Regions from separate parts of the Pseudarthrobacter sp. NPDC092419 genome, predicted to be linked through region 1. Evidence: riboswitches for the same ligand, from Rfam matches in the RefSeq annotation. Region 1 holds a riboswitch; each other region holds the start of a gene.
The links. A riboswitch is a leader RNA that binds a small molecule or an ion and turns the genes downstream of it on or off. The one in region 1 is predicted to bind thiamine pyrophosphate.

Region 1 (4,187 bases):
CCGGAGCCACCAGGACCTTCTGGTGACGGCCACCGGGCACGTGATTTCGCTGATTCCGGGTTCATTGGTGGTGGAGGTGGACCGTTCCACGTCCACCCTGTATCTGCACGGGCTGAACATCAGCGCTGAGCAGGACGTGGCCAGGCTGCGTAACGAAGTACTTTCCATTGAAGCGGGGCTGATCAGGATCATGGGCACACCGGCCGAACTTGAGATTGTCCGACGGGAGGCCGCCGCATGATGCAGTCCGTGCTGGCCGTGACGGCCGTGATCCTGTCGCTCGCCGCGGGCGGGGCCATTATCCGGATTGCCCGCGGACCTTCGCTGCTGGACCGCGTACTGGCCACCGACGTCCTGCTGGCGATCCTGGGCGCAGCGCTGTGTATCGACATGGCCGTGAACCGCCACCTGAACAACCTGATGCTGGTGGTGGCCATCTCGATTATCGGCTTCGTCGGCTCCGTGACCGTGGCGCGCTTCGTTGCGGACAGAAGGGAGCAGCCGCATGAATCCTGAACTGCTGATGGGCTACCGGGCGGTGGGCGAGACTGTCGCGGGCGTTGATGCCTGGGTGGACGCCGTTTCTGCGGTGTTCATGGTGGTCGGCGCTGCCCTGTCGCTGGGCGCCGCCATAGGCCTGCTGCGGTTTCCGGACCTGCTGAGCCGGATGCACGCCGCCACGAAGCCGCAGGTGCTGGGACTGTTCCTGCTGCTGGCGGCGATCGGGCTGCAGCTGCGCACCTGGTGGGTGTGGCCCGTGCTGCTGGTGGCCTGGATCTTCCAGTTACTGACGGTGCCGGTCTCCGCGCACATGGTGGGCCGGGCCGGTTACCGGACCAAGCACCTGCACCGGGAACTGCTGACCTCGGACGAGCTCGAAGCCGTGGTGCAGAAAGCCGCCGGCAACCCGCCTCCCGAGGAATGAGTGAGGCGGGTTGCCGGCGGCAGATTGAAGCGCGGGGCTAAACGATGTCCTGGCTCTTGGCGAAGCGGGTGATGGCGCGCTGGGTGCCGCGGTTCGCCAGGACCTGGATGACGGTGCTCACCGATGCGGAGATCAGGGCGAACGTCAGGGCCGAGTGCAGGCTGGTGGGCACATCCTCGTCCTTGCCGGTGGGAGGCTTCCGGCCTGTGGTCTTCTCCCAGACGGTGTTGACCACCTTGGTGCCGACGAAGCCTGCCACCAGCGAGATGCCGGTGCCGAGCAGCTTAATGAAAAGGTTCATTCCTTGTACTCCTTGCGGGCAGAAAACGGACTGACCCCAGCCTAACGGCCCGGCGCCGTAATTTTCCCCGCCGCCATTGGCCGCTGCGGTGTAAACTGAACCAGCCCTCAGGGGCCGCATCATTCGGAAACACATCATTCAAACGACAGGGGAGCGCCGCCGTCGGGCATCACTGGCTCAGCCAGGAACCCGTCCGGGCGCTGAGAGTGCGGGAAGCCGCAGACCCTCGAACCTGATCCGGTTAGTACCGGCGTAAGGGAGTCGAGTTCTCGAAGTGCCCGGCAACACCGTCCAACGCGGTTGCCGGGAGCACTTTCCCCTCCTGTTACCCAGGAGGATCACCATGGCAACTGCAGCAATCAAGAAGACCCCCGGCAAGTCCTGGCGCGTCGTGGACATCGTGGTGGCGGCGCTGATCGCCATCGCCGGCGGCGTCATTTTCTGGGCCTGGTCCCAGGGCGCGCTGGCAGTGTCCGGCCCGATGAACGCCATCTACCCGCCCCTGACCGGCCTGATCGCCGGCGGCTGGATGATTCCGGCCGTCCTGGGCATGCTCATCATCCGCAAGCCCGGCGCGGCGCTGTTCTGCGAGACGGTCGCAGCCACGGGCGAGCTGCTGATGGGGTCGCAGTACGGCACGTCGGTGCTGTTCTCCGGGTTCGTCCAGGGCCTCGGCGCAGAGATCATCTTCGCGATCTTCGTCTACAGGAAGTTCAACCTGCCGGTGGCACTGATCGCGGGCGCCGCTGCCGGCCTGTTCTGCGGGCTGAACGATTCGTTCTCCCCGTGGGGCTGGAACATCGCCTACTCCGCCGGCGACAAGTTCGCGTACATCCTGTTCACCAGCATCTCCGGTGCGATCATCGCCGGTGCGCTGTCCTGGATCGCCACGCGCGGCCTCGCCCGGACCGGCGTCCTGAGCCCCTTCGCCTCCCGCAAGGCGGCCACGGAGCCCGTCTTCTCCTGATGTCGGAACCTTCCGGCAGCGCCTCCGCCGTCCGCCCCGCCGCGGTGGCCGCCCGCGGCTGGGGCTGGCGGCACGCCGGGCGCACCAAGCCGGCCGTCCAGGGCCTCGACCTGGACATCGCGCCGGGGGAACGTGTGCTCCTGCTCGGCCCGTCGGGTGCCGGCAAGTCCACGCTGCTCCACGCCCTCGCCGGGGTGCTGGGGGACATGGACGACGACGGCGAGGCCGGCGACGCTGACGAGTCCGGTTCGCTTCTGGTCGATGGAGCTTCCCCCCGAGGCCGGCGCGGCCGCGCCGGACTGATGCAGCAGGACCCGGAGACGCAGGTGGTTCTTTCGCGCCTTGGTGACGATGTCGCCTTCGGCGCCGAGAACCTGGCCGTTCCCCGTAACGCCATCTGGGCGCGCGTGCACGAGGCGCTGGCCGACGTCGGGCTTTCCCACCTGCCGCTGCACCACCCCACGTCTGCGCTGTCCGGAGGGCAAAAACAGCGGCTCGCGCTGGCGGGCATCCTGGCGATGCGCCCAGGGCTGGTCCTGCTGGACGAGCCCACCGCCAACCTGGACCCGGCTGGCGTGCTGGAGGTCCGGGACGCCGTGGGCCGCTGCCTGGACAAGACCGGCGCCACGCTGGTGGTGGTGGAGCACCGTGTCTCCGTCTGGAAGGACCTGGTGGACCGGATCGTGGTCCTGCAGCCGGGGTCCGCTGCGGACCCCGCTGTGCTGCTGGACGGGCCGCCGGACCGGGTGCTCACCGAGGCCAGGGCGATGCTCATGGCCGCCGGCGTATGGGTGCCCGGCCACGTGCCGGCCACGCGCGCACGTGCGGCCATGCCCTCACCGGGCTCCGGCGACCTCCTGCTCGCGGCCGAAAAGCTGGGCGTCTCCAGGGAACGCGCGCGCCGCAAGGGATTCGGCAAGATCCCGCCGGTCCCGGTCCAGCGCGATGTCACGGCGCAGGTGCGGGCTGGCCAGGCCCTGGCCATCACGGGGCCCAACGGGGCGGGGAAGTCCACGTTCGCGCTGACCCTCGCCGGGCTCCTGGAACCGGTGGAAGGGAAGGTTTCTGCCACCGTTGGCCTGAGCCGCGGCGCGGGAATCGACCCGTACCAGTGGAAGGCGGAGCAGCTGATCGAACGGATCGGCACCGTGTTCCAGGAGCCCGAGCATCAGTTTGTCACCGGGACAGTGCGGGACGAACTGCTGTTCGGTCCGCGGCACCTCGGGCACGGCGAAGAACGGGTTGACGAACTGCTCGAGCGGCTGCGGCTGACGGCCCTGGTGGACGCGAACCCCTACACACTCTCCGGAGGCGAGAAGCGGCGGCTCTCTGTGGCAACGGTCCTGGCCGCGAGCCCGCAGGTGCTGGTCCTCGACGAACCGACGTTCGGGCAGGACGCCAACACCTGGGCAGAACTTGCGTCCTTCCTGTCCGAGCTCCTGGACCAGGGCACTTCCGTCGTGGCAGTAACCCACGACGCCGAATTCACCGCCGCCCTCGCCGGTGCCGAGCTGCACATGGCAGCGCCGGAACGGGTGGCATCGTGACGGGGGCAGCGCGGCAGGAACTGAACCTGCGCGGCAACCAGGCGCTGCTCACCCGTGCCAACCCCCTGAGCAAGTTCGCGGCGGTCTTCCTCATGACACTGGTGCTGGCGCTGTCCATCGACTGGGTTTCAGCCTCCGTGGCGCTGGTGTTCGAACTCCTCCTGTTTCCGCTGGCAGGGCTGACCTTCGTGCTGCTGTGGCAGCGCGGGTGGCCGCTGATCCTCGCCGCGGCGGTGGGGGGCTGGAGCACCTCCATCCTGGCGCCGGACAGCGGAAGGACGCTGATCGACGTCGGGCTGTGGACCATGAGTGAAGGGTCCTTGGAACTGGGCGCCGGGTTCATGCTCCGGGGGCTGGCGATCGCGCTGCCCGCGGTGCTCCTCATGAGCTGCACCGACCCGACGGACCTCGCGGACGCACTGGCACAGAAGGCGCGCCTGCCGCACC
Region 2 (4,187 bases), on a different contig from region 1:
AGCCACAGGTTGCTCCGGCGCCGGGACCGTGCCCCACCATAGTAGCCGCAGACAAGCCCCGTTACGGTCAGGAATGCAGGCGCGGCGCGTCGAAGAATTCCACTTCCAGCCGGCACGAGTGCCGGAACGCTGTCACCATGGCGGTCCTCTCCGTTTCGGATGCGTTCCGCCCGGCCTCGTCCACGATGGCCACGGCCCGGCGCGTCGCCGCCGCGAAGGCTTCGTCCGCGTACGTGCGCAGCCAATCGGCGTAGGGGTGTCCGGCCGGCTCCCCCGCTGCCACGAATCCTGCGTGCAGCGTGCGCCCTACCTCCGCATATAGCCAAAAGCAGGGCAGCACCGCGGCGGTGAGCACCGCATAACTGCCCGACGCCGACGCTGCAGTCAGGTGATCCACGTACGTCTTGGTCACGGGGCCCAGTCCGCCCTGCGCCGGCCGGGTGCTGAGCCAGGAACGGTGCAGCTCCGACTCGACCTCCAGGCATTGCTGCGCAGAGCCTGCCCAGAACAACTGTTCGGCCTCCGTGGGCGCCAGCGCGCTGGTCCGGGCCAGCACCCGTGAGTAGCCGTTGAGGTAGATGGCGTCCTGGGCGAGGTAATACGCAAACTCACTTTCGGACAGGTTTCCCGCGGCCAGCGCCTGGATGAAGGGCAGGGCAAAAATGTCCTCGAGGTAGTCCTCGGCGTCCGCCCAGAGCTGCCGGCCGAAGGCACCTTCAGGGCGCGGGACGTCCTGGTGGTGGAAATGGTGCACGGGGCCGTTTCCCGTTCCCACCGACAGCTGGCCCGAAGCAGCCAGTGCGCCCGCCAGCCATGGCTTGACCTCCCGAAGCGATGCTTCCCAATGTCCGAGCCGGGCCTGGATTGTGGCCATCGCCGAGGACAGGGAGCAGCCCGTGCCGTGGCTGTTCCGCGTAGCGACCCGCTCGCCCGGCAGTTCCACCACTTCCGCGGACAGCCGGCCGGACGTGTCCACCAACGCATCCGGGCAGTCCCGGCCTGCGAGATGGCCCCCTTTGACCAGGACCGTCGCGCCGGTGGCACGGGCAAGCCGCCGGCCCTGGTCCAGGGCCCCAGCCCAGGTGGACTGCTGCTCTTCGCCAACGAGGATCGCCAGTTCGGCGAGGTTCGGGGTAATGAGGTCCGCCAGCGGCAACAAGGCGCGCAGGGCGGTCTCGGCGGACTCCTGCAGGAGCCGGTCGCCGCTGGTGGCAACCATCACCGGGTCGAGGACCACGACGGCGGGGCGCGCCTTCTCGAGCCAGGCCCGCACCACTTCAATGACCGCTGCCTCGCCGAGCATGCCGATCTTGACCGCGTCCACGGTGATGTCTTCGCTGATGGCATCCAGCTGCTGTGCCAGAAAGTCTGCGGGCGGAACGTGCACTGCCTGCACGCCACGGGTGTTTTGCGCGGTGAGCGCCGTAATGGCAGCCATGCCGTAGCCACCGTGGGCCGCGATGCTCTTCAGGTCCGCCTGGATGCCGGCGCCGCCGGAGGGATCGGAGCCGGCAATGGACAGGACGCGCGGGATGCGGGACAGTGCGGCGCCAGTTTCCCGCACTTGTGGCAGGACAGTGATCGATGACAAGAGACATCCCTTCGCCGGTGCTAACCGGACAGGTTCAACGGGTCTGGATCTCAGCCGCCCTCTGCGCGGCACCCCGTGTCGGTTTCCCAGCCTAGCCGTTTTGCCGTCCCGGACGCAGAAATCCCCGCCTTATGAACTTCTCCCCAGGGGTTTCCAGGGGGAAAAGTCCATGAGACGGGGACTTCCGGAGGGCGCTTGCCCGGGCTACAGCTCCGAGGCCGGCACCCCGACGCCGAGGATGATGGGCTCCTCCGCCTGCTTCGCGGCTGGCGGGGCTGTTTCCGGCGCGGGGCCCGCGGCAGGTTCCGGAGCCTTGGCCGCGTGGGAGTGCCCGGCGGCCGGGGCCGGCACGTTTTCGTGCTGCTCCACCGTGGTGGCGTTGGCTGCGCCTTGGGCACGGCTCGCGCTCCGGTTGCGGCGCGGCCTCCGCTGGCGGGACTGCTCCAGCGTGTGGTCGGAGTAGTCCTTCTCCGCGGATGCACCTGCGGGAGCCGCTGGAGCTGCAGAAACCGGTACGGCCAAAGCAGCGGGTGCTGCTGGCTCGGCGGCGGCAGCTGCCGGTGCAGCTTCCTCCTCGCTGACGGGTCCGCCCAGGTGTGCGAACGCCTCGGCCAGCCGGTCCAGGGAGAGCGAAGGCTGGGGCTGCTGCTCTTCCGTGTGCTCCACGAAGGGCAGCGCAACCTTCTCGCCGCCGAAGGTGAGCACTGCTGCGGGCCGGGCGGAAGCAACGGCGTCGCGCTTTTCCGCTTCTGCGCGTTCAGCGGGCACCGGCGCCGCGGGCGCGGCAGCTGATGCTGCCTGCTTGCTTGCTGCCACCTCGTCGTCGTGGAGGTGCGCCGCATGGGCCGCCGCCGCGATGTTGGCCAGGGCCAGGCGGGTGGCCTCTGCCTTGGCGTGGCGTTCGGCGTCGGACGGGTCCGGGTGGACCGTGTGGAGCTGGACGGCGGGTGCCGCCGCCGGCGTCACTTCTGCCTGCTGGCCGCCCCGGCCGCGCCGGCGCTTGCGCTCCCGTCCGCCCGGCTGGTTGCTGTCGCCGCGCTGGTTCTCGTTGCGCGCACCCTCGCCCCTGGATTCGCCGCGGTTGTCGGCACGGTGAACGTGGTGTTCAGCCGCCACAGTGTTGGCGCGGCGGTGCTCTACTGGGTCATCGTGCGTGATCATGCCACGGCCCGCGCAGGCCTCGCACTGCTCGCCGAAGACCTCCAGGAGGCCCGTACCCATGCGCTTGCGCGTCATCTGGACCAGGCCCAAGGACGTAACCTCGGCAACCTGGTGCTTGGTGCGGTCGCGGCCCAGGCACTCCACCAGGCGGCGCAGGACCAGGTCGCGGTTGGACTCGAGCACCATGTCGATGAAGTCGATGACGATGATGCCGCCGATGTCACGCAGGCGCAACTGGCGGACAACTTCCTCGGCAGCTTCGAGGTTGTTCTTGGTGACGGTTTCCTCGAGGTTGCCGCCGCTGCCGGTGAACTTGCCGGTGTTGACGTCCACCACGGTCATGGCTTCGGTCCGGTCGATCACCAGGGAGCCGCCCGAGGGCAGGAAGACCTTGCGCTCGAGGGCCTTGTGGATCTGCTCGTCGATACGCCAGGCGGAGAAGATGTCCTGGTCCTGGGTCCACTTTTCCAGCCGGCCTACCAGGTCCGGAGCCACGTAGGTCACATAGGCCTCGATGGTGTCCCAGGCTTCCTCGCCGGAAACGATCAGCTTGGAGAAATCCTCGTTGAAGACGTCACGGACCACTTTGATGGTCAGGTCCGGTTCACCGTAGAGCAGTTCCGGGGCAAGGATCTTGGTGGACTTCGACTGGTTTTCGATGCCTTCCCACTGCGCGCGGAGGCGGTTGATGTCGTGCGTCAGCTCTTCTTCGGAGGCACCCTCAGCGGCCGTGCGCACAATGACGCCGGCATGCTCCGGCAGGCGGTCTTTGAGGATTCGCTTGAGGCGGTTGCGCTCCACGTCCGGCAACTTCCGGGAGATTCCGGTCATTGACCCGCCCGGGACGTACACCAGGTAGCGGCCCGGCAGCGAAATCTGGCTGGTGAGGCGGGCGCCCTTGTGGCCCACAGGGTCCTTGGTGACCTGCACCAGGACGGTGTCGCCGGACTTCAGCGCGTTCTCGATTCGGCGCTGCTTGCCCTCCAGGTTCACAACGTCCCAGTTGACTTCACCGGCGTAAAGGACGGCGTTGCGGCCGCGGCCGATGTCTACGAACGCGGCCTCCATGGAGGGCAGCACGTTTTGGACCTTGCCCAGGTAGACGTTGCCGATCAGGGAGTCCTGCTGGGTCTTCGAGACGAAGTGCTCGGCCAGGACGCCGTCTTCCAGGACGCCGATCTGGATTCTGTCGTCGCGCTGCCGGACGATCATCTGCCGGTCCACGGATTCCCGGCGTGCCAGGAATTCCGCCTCGGTGATGACGGTGCGGCGGCGGCCGGTGTCGCGGGATTCGCGGCGGCGCTGCTTCTTGGCTTCCAGGCGGGTGGAACCCTTGACGCTGGTGACACGGTTGCTGACGGGAATGTCGCTCGCGGGGCGGGGTGCGCGGACGCGGGTAACCGTGTTGGGCGGGTCGTCGTCCTCGCCGCCGGTG
Region 3 (4,187 bases), on a different contig from region 1:
CCGGTGCCGCGTTCGGCCAGCAGGGCGAGTTCGACCCCTCGCAGCTGAACCTGCCCAAGGGCTTCGATAAGTTCCTCGGCAAGTAACCCATCCCAACCAGGTAGCGCCAAGTGTCGTTTTGACCCTTCAAAACGACACTTGGCGCTACTTACTTAAGATGCTGTGGCCGTGGAATAGGGTGGGGTAATGGTCAAGCAACGGGTAGTGTTCGTGCATGGCGCCGGAAGCTTCGGCGCGGCCGCCTGGCCCCGCCAGCACGGCATGGCGCTGGCCTACGATGCCCTGTTCCTCCGGCGCCTCGGGTACGGTCCCGCGGCCGGGACGGCAGAGCCGTCCCTTGGCGGGGACGCCGCGATCATCCTCCGCGCGCTGCAGGACGACGGCGGCGCGTCAGGCGGCCATGTCGTGGCCCACGCCCAAGGCGCCATACCCGCGATGCTCGCCGCGGTGGAACGTCCTGACCTCGTCCATTCTCTGGTTCTCGTGGAGCCGGCCTGCCTGTCCCTGACGGCCGACCTGCCCGCAACGGCGGCGCACCGGGCACAGTTCCGCGACTGCGCAGAAGCTCCGCTGCATATCGTTCCCGGTGTCCCCACCCTGGTGCTCACCGGAGGCTGGGAGCCGTTGTTCGAAGAGATTGCCGGCTACCTGCGGGAAACCGGCGCCGTGCACCGCACTGCTGCCGGCGGGCACCGGCCGCACGATTCCGTGGAAGGCGACAGGACCATCCGGCGGTTTATCGCAGGTGTCAGCCGCGGCCAGACGGCGCAAGCCTCCTAGCTCCCCGCCGGCACCTTCAACTCCGGCAGGTAGACCTTCCCGCCGGCGGCAAGGAATTCCTGGCTCTTCTCCCGCATTCCGGACGCCGCCTCCGCCAGTGCGGCCTGCGCCTCCGCAGAACCGTACTCGTCCCGGATGTCCTGGCTGATCCGCATCGAGCAGAACTTCGGCCCGCACATGGAGCAGAAGTGTGCGGTCTTGGCCGGTTCAGCCGGCAGGGTCTCATCATGGAACGCCTCGGCCGTGACCGGGTCCAGGGACAATGCAAACTGGTCCCGCCACCGGAACTCGAACCTTGCCTTGGACAGGGCGTCGTCGCGTTCGTGCGCGCCGGGGTGGCCCTTTGCCAGATCCGCCGCGTGTGCCGCGATCTTGTAGGTGATCACGCCGGTCTTGACGTCGTCCTTGTTGGGCAGGCCCAGGTGCTCCTTGGGAGTCACGTAGCAGAGCATCGCCGTGCCGTAGCGGGCAATCTCCGTGGCGCCGATGGCCGAAGTGATGTGGTCGTAGCCGGGGGCAACGTCGGTCACCAGCGGCCCCAGGGTATAGAACGGGGCGCCCTTGCACAGCTCCTGCTGCCGTTCGACGTTTTCACGGACCATATGGAACGGGACGTGGCCCGGACCTTCAACCATGACCTGGACGTCGTACTCCCAGGCGCGCTGGGTGAGCTCGGCCAGGGTGTCCAGCTCGGCGAACTGGGCGGCGTCATTGGCGTCCGCCGTGGCGCCCGGCCGCAGCCCGTCGCCGAGCGAGAACGCGACGTCGTACTTGGCGAAGATTTCGCAGAGTTCGTCGAAGTGCGTGTACAGGAAATTTTCCTGGTGGTGCGCCAGGCACCAGCCCGCCATGATGGAACCGCCGCGGGACACGATGCCGGTGACCCGGTTGGCAGTGAGCGGAACATAGCGCAGGAGCACGCCGGCGTGGATAGTCATATAGTCCACGCCCTGTTCGCACTGCTCGATCACCGTGTCACGGAAGATCTCCCACGTCAGGGCGTTTGCTTCGCCGTTGACCTTCTCCAGGGCCTGGTAGATGGGGACGGTGCCGATCGGCACGGGGGAGTTGCGGATGATCCACTCGCGCGTGGTGTGGATGTCGTCGCCGGTTGAGAGGTCCATGACTGTATCCGCGCCCCACTGGGTGGCCCACTGAAGTTTGTCCACTTCCTCGGCGATGGAACTGGTGACCGCGGAGTTGCCGATGTTGGCGTTGATCTTCACCAGGAATGCCTTGCCGATGATCATCGGTTCCGATTCCGGGTGGTTGATGTTGTTGGGGATGATGGCCCGGCCCGCGGCAACCTCGCTGCGGACCAGTTCCACATCGCAGTTTTCCCGCAGCGCCACGAAGCGCATCTCGGGCGTGATGATGCCCTGCCTGGCGTAGTGCATCTGGGTGACTGTCTTGCCGTCGACGGCGCGGCGGGGCACCGGCTGCGCGCCCTTCCACTCCGCGGAGGCTGCGCCGCGGCGGACAGCCGACCGGCCGTCGTCGAGCAGGTTCCGCTCCCGTCCGCTGTATGCTTCCGTGTCCCCGCGCGCTTCGATCCACTCGGTGCGGAAGGGCCGCAGGCCCCGGACCGGGTCACTTCCCGGACCGGCGGTCCGGTATGCACGGAATGGCGGGTTGGGCTCGCCGTTGGGGGAGTTCGCCAGGGAAATCTCGGTGACAGGAACCCGGAGGCCTGATTCGCTGTCTTCGAGGAAGGCGAGCGAATGGGACTTCAGGGACTGCGTGACAGGCTCCGCAGACGCATCGAGGGCAGGGTTCAGCTGTGTTTCTGGTGTACTCAAGGAATACTCACTTCCTTCGCCGGCATTACCCGGACAGGTTCGACGGTCGCAGGCTGCGTCAGCCCGATCTCAGCCCCTGCAGGGGCACCCGTGTGGTCAGGGAAGAAGCTACCACAGGCACCGGGGGAGCGGCGTCACATTCACGGTGCTAGCCTGACCGGGCAGGACGAGAGGAGTTCCATGCCGGAGGTTATCCATTTCAGCGGACCGGCGCTCACAGGCCCGGACCGGGAAGTGCGCGGGCTGTGGTCCGTGGACGGGCGCCTGACCTTCCGGAAGCCTTAGCGGGTGCCGGACCGCGTCCTGCCCGGCTGGGTGCTGCCGGGGTTTGTTGACGCACATTGCCATATCGGCCTGGGGCCGCAGGGTCCCGTGGACGCCGCCACCGCCGCAGCACAGGCGCGGGCGGACCTGGCCGCCGGCACGCTGCTGATCCGGGACGCCGGTTCCCCGGCGGACACGCGCTGGATGCAGGGCGGCGGAGAGTTTCCGGTACTGATCCGCGCCGGGCGGCACGTCGCGCGCACCCGGCGCTACCTCCGGGGGTTCGCCCACGAAGTCGAACCGGACGGGCTCGTCGAAATGGTCCGGAAACAGGCGCGCGACGGCGACGGCTGGGTGAAGCTCGTTGGCGACTGGATCGACCGGGGCGCTGGCGACCTGGCACCCTCCTTTCCTTCCGCCGTCGTCCGCGATGCCATCCGGGCGGCGCACGACGAAGGCGCCCGTGTCACCGCCCACTGTTTCGCCGAGGAGACCCTTGACCAGATGCTGGACGGCGGCATCGACTGCATTGAACACGCCACCGGCCTCCTGCCGCGGCACCTGTCCCGCTTCGCCGAGCAGCGCGTGCCGATTGTGCCCACTCTGATCAATATCGCCACTTTTCCGGACATTGCCGCGCAGGCGCAGCCGAAATTCCCGCGCTACGCGGCCCATATGCTGGCGCTCTGGGAGCGCCGCGCGGAGCGGGTGGCGGAGGCGTTCGACGCCGGCGTGCGGGTTTTCGCGGGCACCGACGCCGGGAGCGTCATCCGGCACGGCCGCATTGCGGACGAGATCCTGGCGCTCCATGCCGCGGGCCTGCCGGCAGCTGCGGCGCTCGACGCCGCCTGCTGGGGCGCGCGCGAGTGGCTGGGAGCGGACGGCATCTCCGAAGGTGCGCGGGCAGACGTGGTGGTGTGCAGCGAAGATCCGCGGACCCGGCCGGAAGCAATCCGCCATCTGCAGCAGGTGGTGCTGGCCGGCCGCATAGTTTATGAACAAGGAATAAATTGAAGCTTCAAGTCATTTGACATGACAGGGCCACCACCCGGGCGGCCGCACGAGTAGGGGCGTTCCAATGACCGCAAAGACCGAAAAACAGGACCTTCTTCCCTCCGGGCTCGGCATGGGCACGGTGATGCTCAAGGTGGGCGACATGAAGCTCATGACGCACTACTACCAAAAGGCGCTGGGCCTGGACGTCGTGGCCGAGCAGGACGGCGGCGTCTACCTGGGCCGGCTGGGCAGGCCGCTGGTCCACCTGGCTCCGGCGCCCGGTTTGCACCTGCCGGGCCGGGGAGAGGCCGGCCTGTTCCACACGGCACTTCTCTTCGAAACGCAGCA
Region 4 (4,187 bases), on a different contig from region 1:
GTGCTGCTCGGAACCTGCGCGACCCTGGCCGTCGTCATCTACTTGGGACGCACACGCGCCCGGCAGGACACGGAGCGCCTGACCGCAGCCCTCCGCCTTTAGAGCTAGAGAAACTCCGCCCTGCCCTCCATGGCGGAGGACGCGAGTGCATGCTCACGCCGCGGGATCCGCCCCGCAGCCCTGGCCATCCTGCCGGCAGCCACCGCGTGCTTGAAGGCCGCGCCCATCAGCGCAGGGTTCTGCGCCCTCGTCACCGCCGTCGCCAGCAACACAGCGTCGCAGCCCAGTTCCATGGCCAGCGCGGCGTCGGAAGCGGTCCCGATTCCCGCGTCCAGCACCACGGGAACCGAAGCGCGGGAGACGATCAGCTCAATGTTGTGCGGGTTCAGGATGCCCAGGCCTGTTCCGATCGGTGCTCCCAGCGGCATGACGGCCGTGGCGCCCAGGTTTTCGAGCCGGAGCGCCAGGACAGGATCGTCATTCGTGTAGGCAAAGACCTTGAAGCCACGGGCCACCAGCTGTTCCGTGGCGTCGACCAGCTCCACGGCATCCGGCAGGAGGGTCTGTTCGTCAGCGATGACTTCCAGCTTGACCCAATCCGTCTCCAGGGCTTCGCGGGCCAGCTCAGCGGTGAGGACGGCATCACGGGCTGTAAAGCAGCCCGCCGTGTTGGGCAGCACCCGGATGCAGTGGTCCACCAGCAGCTGGAACAGCGAGCCGGTCTCCGCAGGGGAATAACGGCGCATCGCAACTGTGGTCAACGCTGTACCGGAGGCGAGCAGCGCAGCGCCGAGCCCTTCCAGGCTGGGCGCTCCCCCGGTCCCCATGATCAGCCGCGAGTGCAGCGGGACTCCGTCGATCACCAAGGTGTCGGCAACGTCGGATTCTGCGCCGGCGGGTGCGTTCGTTATTTGGGTCATGATGTCAGCCTCCCTGCACTGCGGTGACAAGTTCAACGTCGTCGCCCTCGGCGAGCGCTGTGGCGGACCACTGGCTCCGCGGCACCACCTGCGCGTTCTGCGCCACCGCCACGCCAAGCTTCCGCCCGTCCGCGGCCTGGCCGTCTGCTGCCAGCGGCCGGCCGGTGATATGGCTGACCAGCGCAGCAATGGAGGCGCCGTCCGGCACGGCGCGGAGGCTTCCGTTCAGAATGATATTCATGCTCTCTCCTTGGTGTCGTGGCGTGATGCGGCTGCGGAAAACCGGGCAGGGTTGAACGCTGCCCAGCGGGGGTCTTGACTGCCATCCAGCAGGGCGCGGCAAATAGCCGCGGCGGCGGGTGCCAGCAGCACGCCGTGGCGGAAGAAGCCGGTGGCGACGATGACCCCCGGGACGTGTCCCGCTGCGCCGTCAGGCAGCGGGACCCGGCCCAGCAGTGGCGCATTATCGGGGGTTCCGGGGCGGGCCCGCGCTGTACATTCGAGTAATTCCAGTTCGGCGACGGCGGGTACCAGCGCCTGGGCGTCCCGGAGGAGCTGGTAGACCCCGCCGGCGGACACCGCACCGTCGGACGCAGCGTCCTGACCTGCACCGGATTCCAAGCGAGCCGTCCCGCCCAGGGCGTCCTCGCGCTGGGTGGCGCCGATCACCACGGTTCCGTCCTGCCGGGGCACCAGGTAGACGGGCACGCCATGGACCAGGCCCCGGACCGTGGCGGTCACCAGCGGGCGAAGGTGTTCCGGCACGGCGAGCCGCAGGATGTCGCCGTGCACGGGACGCAGCGGCAGGGCCAGTCCGGCTGGCAGTCCGCCGAGCGCTCCTGCGTAGAGGCCATTGGCCACCACGGTCTCCCCCGCGAAGACCTTTCCGCCGCCTTTCAGCAGGGCTCCGGCCACGCCGTCGTCCTTCCAAAGCAGTTCAGCGGCCCGGGCCGGGACCGCGTAACCGTCGACGGCGCCCGCCACCCGGGTGCCGGCCCCGCCGTCGCCTTCTGCGTGCCGGGAGAGCGCCAGCCGGAGGCAGGCCACCAGCTGCCGCGGATCCACCTGGTGGTCGGCAGGGGTGTCCAGGGCGCAGGCGATCGCCGGGCTCAGGAGCGGCTCCCGGCGGCGGGCCTCCCGGACCGTGAGGGGCTCCACGTCGAGGCCGTTGGCCTTTTGCACGGACCGAAGGTCCAACAGCGCCCGCCGGTCCGCAGCGTCCACGCCGACGGCGAGGGTCGGCGTCGTGAGGTATCCGGGCGCCGCGCCCGCGGCGGCGCTGAGGGCGGCTACGAAACCCGGCCACAGGGAGGAGGCTTCCAGCATCAGGTCCAGGAGGTTTTCCTCCTGGTAGTGAAGCTCACTGACGGGGGCGAGCATTCCGGCTGCCGCCCAGCTGGCGCCGGTTCCGGGGGCATCGTCCACCAGCACCACGGATCGGCCGGAGCGGCGGGCTTCCCAGGCGATGCTGTGGCCGATCACCCCGCCGCCGATGACGGCGACGTCGGCATGCACCACGCTTCCTGCGGCAGCGCCGGACCCAACGGTGGGGTTGCCCATATGGTTCCTTCCCTACGCCGGTATTAGCCGGATCAGGTCAAGCGGTCGGCTCTGACGCCCTCTCAGCCCGGCGCTTTTATGACAGCCGCCGCAGGCTCCCGCAGTACGAGGCCAGTTTAGAGGAACTAGGCTTGCTGCCATGAATGTGTCCCCCGCTGCCGCCTTGGCGTCCGCCCGCCTGTACCTCTGCACCGATGCCCGCCGCGGCCAGGGCGACTTTGCCCGGTTCGTCGACGCCGCATTCGCCGGAGGCGTGGACATCATCCAGCTCCGGGACAAAACCATCGAGGCCGTCGAGGAGCTGGAGCTGCTCGACGTGCTGCGCGAAGCTGCCGAACGGCACGGCCGGCTGTGGGCCGTCAACGACCGCGCCGATATCGCTTCCCTTTCCGGGGCGCCGGTGTTCCATATCGGCCAGAAGGACCTCCCCGTCAAGGCCGCGCGCAGCTTCCTGGACGGCGCGGCGATCGGGCAGTCCACGCACGCGCCGGAGCAGGTGGATGCAGCGGTGGCCGCTGCCTCGGGACCGGCTGGGCTGGACTACTTCTGCGTGGGTCCGCTGTGGGCGACGCCCACGAAACCCGGCCGGGCCGCCGTCGGCCTCGACCTGGTCAGGCACGCCGCGGCCGCCGCGCCGGCCGGCCTGCCCTGGTTTGCCATCGGCGGAATCGACCACGGCAACGTGGACAAGGTGGTCGCTGCAGGGGCCCGCCGGATCGTGGTGGTCCGCGCCATCACGGAGGCGCCGGACCCGGCCGCGGCTGCAGCCTCGCTGCTCGCGGCGCTGGACGCCGCGCGCTAGCCCCGCTGTTCCTCGTTCCGGTGGTTTCGGGCTAGGCTGATTTTCGTGTCGCATCATCGGTTGGCCCCCCATGTCCACGAGCACAAAAACGCGCTCGAGGAGGCCTTGAGCGCGCTGCGCACCGAGCTGGAACTGCCCGCCCGATTCCCAACGGAAGTCGTCGCGGACGCCGAAGCGGCCGTGGCCGCGCTGGACATGCCCGACTATGACCTGACCGGCGTCGGCTTCATCACCATCGACCCGGAATCCTCCACGGACTTGGACCAGGCCCTGTTCATTGAGCCTGCCGAGGGCGGCTACCGGGTGCTGTACGCCATCGCCGACGTTCCCGCTTTTGTCCGGCCGGGAGGGCCGCTGGATGCCGAAACACGGCGCCGGGGGCAAACTTTCTACGCCCCGGACGGCCGGATCCCGCTGCACCCGGAGGTCATCAGCGAAGGTGCCGGCAGCCTGCTGCCGGACCAGGACTGCCCGGCGTTCGTCTGGGACTTCCAGCTGGACAACGCCGCGGAAGTGACTGCCGTGACCGTGCGCCGGGCGCGCGTCCGCAGCCGTGACAAGCTCAGCTACAAGGGCGCCCAGAAGGAGCTCGACGCCGGCACGGCGCCGCCGGTCCTCCAGCTGCTCAAGGAGGTAGGGCTCAAGCGCGTGGCACTGGAGCGCGAGCGGGGCGGCGCCAGCCTGAACATGCCGGACCAGGAGATCGTCCAGCTCCCCGACGGCGGCTACCGGATTGCCGCCGCCCCGCAGCTTCCCGTGGAGGACTGGAACGCACAGATTTCCCTCATGACCGGGATGGCCGCCGCCCGCCTCATGCTGGACGGCAAGGTGGGTATCCTGCGCACCATGCCCGAGCCCGACAGCCGATCCCTGGACCACTTCCGGCTCCAGACAGAAGTTCTGGG

Region 2: it holds a riboswitch for thiamine pyrophosphate, as region 1 does, so the genes downstream of both, ACIQC0_RS08765 (bifunctional hydroxymethylpyrimidine kinase/phosphomethylpyrimidine kinase) here and ACIQC0_RS14245 (ECF transporter S component) in region 1, are expected to answer to the same signal.
Region 3: it holds a riboswitch for thiamine pyrophosphate, as region 1 does, so the genes downstream of both, thiC (phosphomethylpyrimidine synthase ThiC) here and ACIQC0_RS14245 (ECF transporter S component) in region 1, are expected to answer to the same signal.
Region 4: it holds a riboswitch for thiamine pyrophosphate, as region 1 does, so the genes downstream of both, thiO (glycine oxidase ThiO) here and ACIQC0_RS14245 (ECF transporter S component) in region 1, are expected to answer to the same signal.

What each region holds. Positions count from the first base shown of each region.
Region 1 is NZ_JBIVQF010000009.1:117,805-121,991, reverse strand. It holds gene ACIQC0_RS14265 (Na+/H+ antiporter subunit E) at 1-241, shown strand, start outside; gene ACIQC0_RS14260 (monovalent cation/H+ antiporter complex subunit F) at 238-516, shown strand; gene mnhG (monovalent cation/H(+) antiporter subunit G) at 506-925, shown strand; gene ACIQC0_RS14250 (DUF4235 domain-containing protein) at 963-1,226, opposite strand; TPP riboswitch at 1,364-1,503, shown strand; gene ACIQC0_RS14245 (ECF transporter S component) at 1,570-2,193, shown strand; gene ACIQC0_RS14240 (ABC transporter ATP-binding protein) at 2,193-3,740, shown strand; gene ACIQC0_RS14235 (energy-coupling factor transporter transmembrane component T family protein) at 3,737-4,187, shown strand, end outside.
Region 2 is NZ_JBIVQF010000004.1:232,816-237,002, forward strand. It holds gene ACIQC0_RS08765 (bifunctional hydroxymethylpyrimidine kinase/phosphomethylpyrimidine kinase) at 68-1,591, opposite strand; TPP riboswitch at 1,581-1,677, opposite strand; gene ACIQC0_RS08770 (Rne/Rng family ribonuclease) at 1,796-4,187, opposite strand, start outside.
Region 3 is NZ_JBIVQF010000004.1:304,194-308,380, reverse strand. It holds gene ffh (signal recognition particle protein) at 1-86, shown strand, start outside; gene ACIQC0_RS09140 (alpha/beta fold hydrolase) at 187-780, shown strand; gene thiC (phosphomethylpyrimidine synthase ThiC) at 777-2,579, opposite strand; TPP riboswitch at 2,574-2,681, opposite strand; partial or broken gene ACIQC0_RS09130 (amidohydrolase family protein) at 2,760-3,857, shown strand; gene ACIQC0_RS09125 (VOC family protein) at 3,922-4,187, shown strand, end outside.
Region 4 is NZ_JBIVQF010000010.1:24,438-28,624, reverse strand. It holds gene ACIQC0_RS14630 (hypothetical protein) at 1-102, shown strand, start outside; gene ACIQC0_RS14625 (thiazole synthase) at 105-920, opposite strand; gene thiS (sulfur carrier protein ThiS) at 925-1,161, opposite strand; gene thiO (glycine oxidase ThiO) at 1,158-2,480, opposite strand; TPP riboswitch at 2,473-2,592, opposite strand; gene thiE (thiamine phosphate synthase) at 2,620-3,282, shown strand; gene ACIQC0_RS14605 (RNB domain-containing ribonuclease) at 3,328-4,187, shown strand, end outside.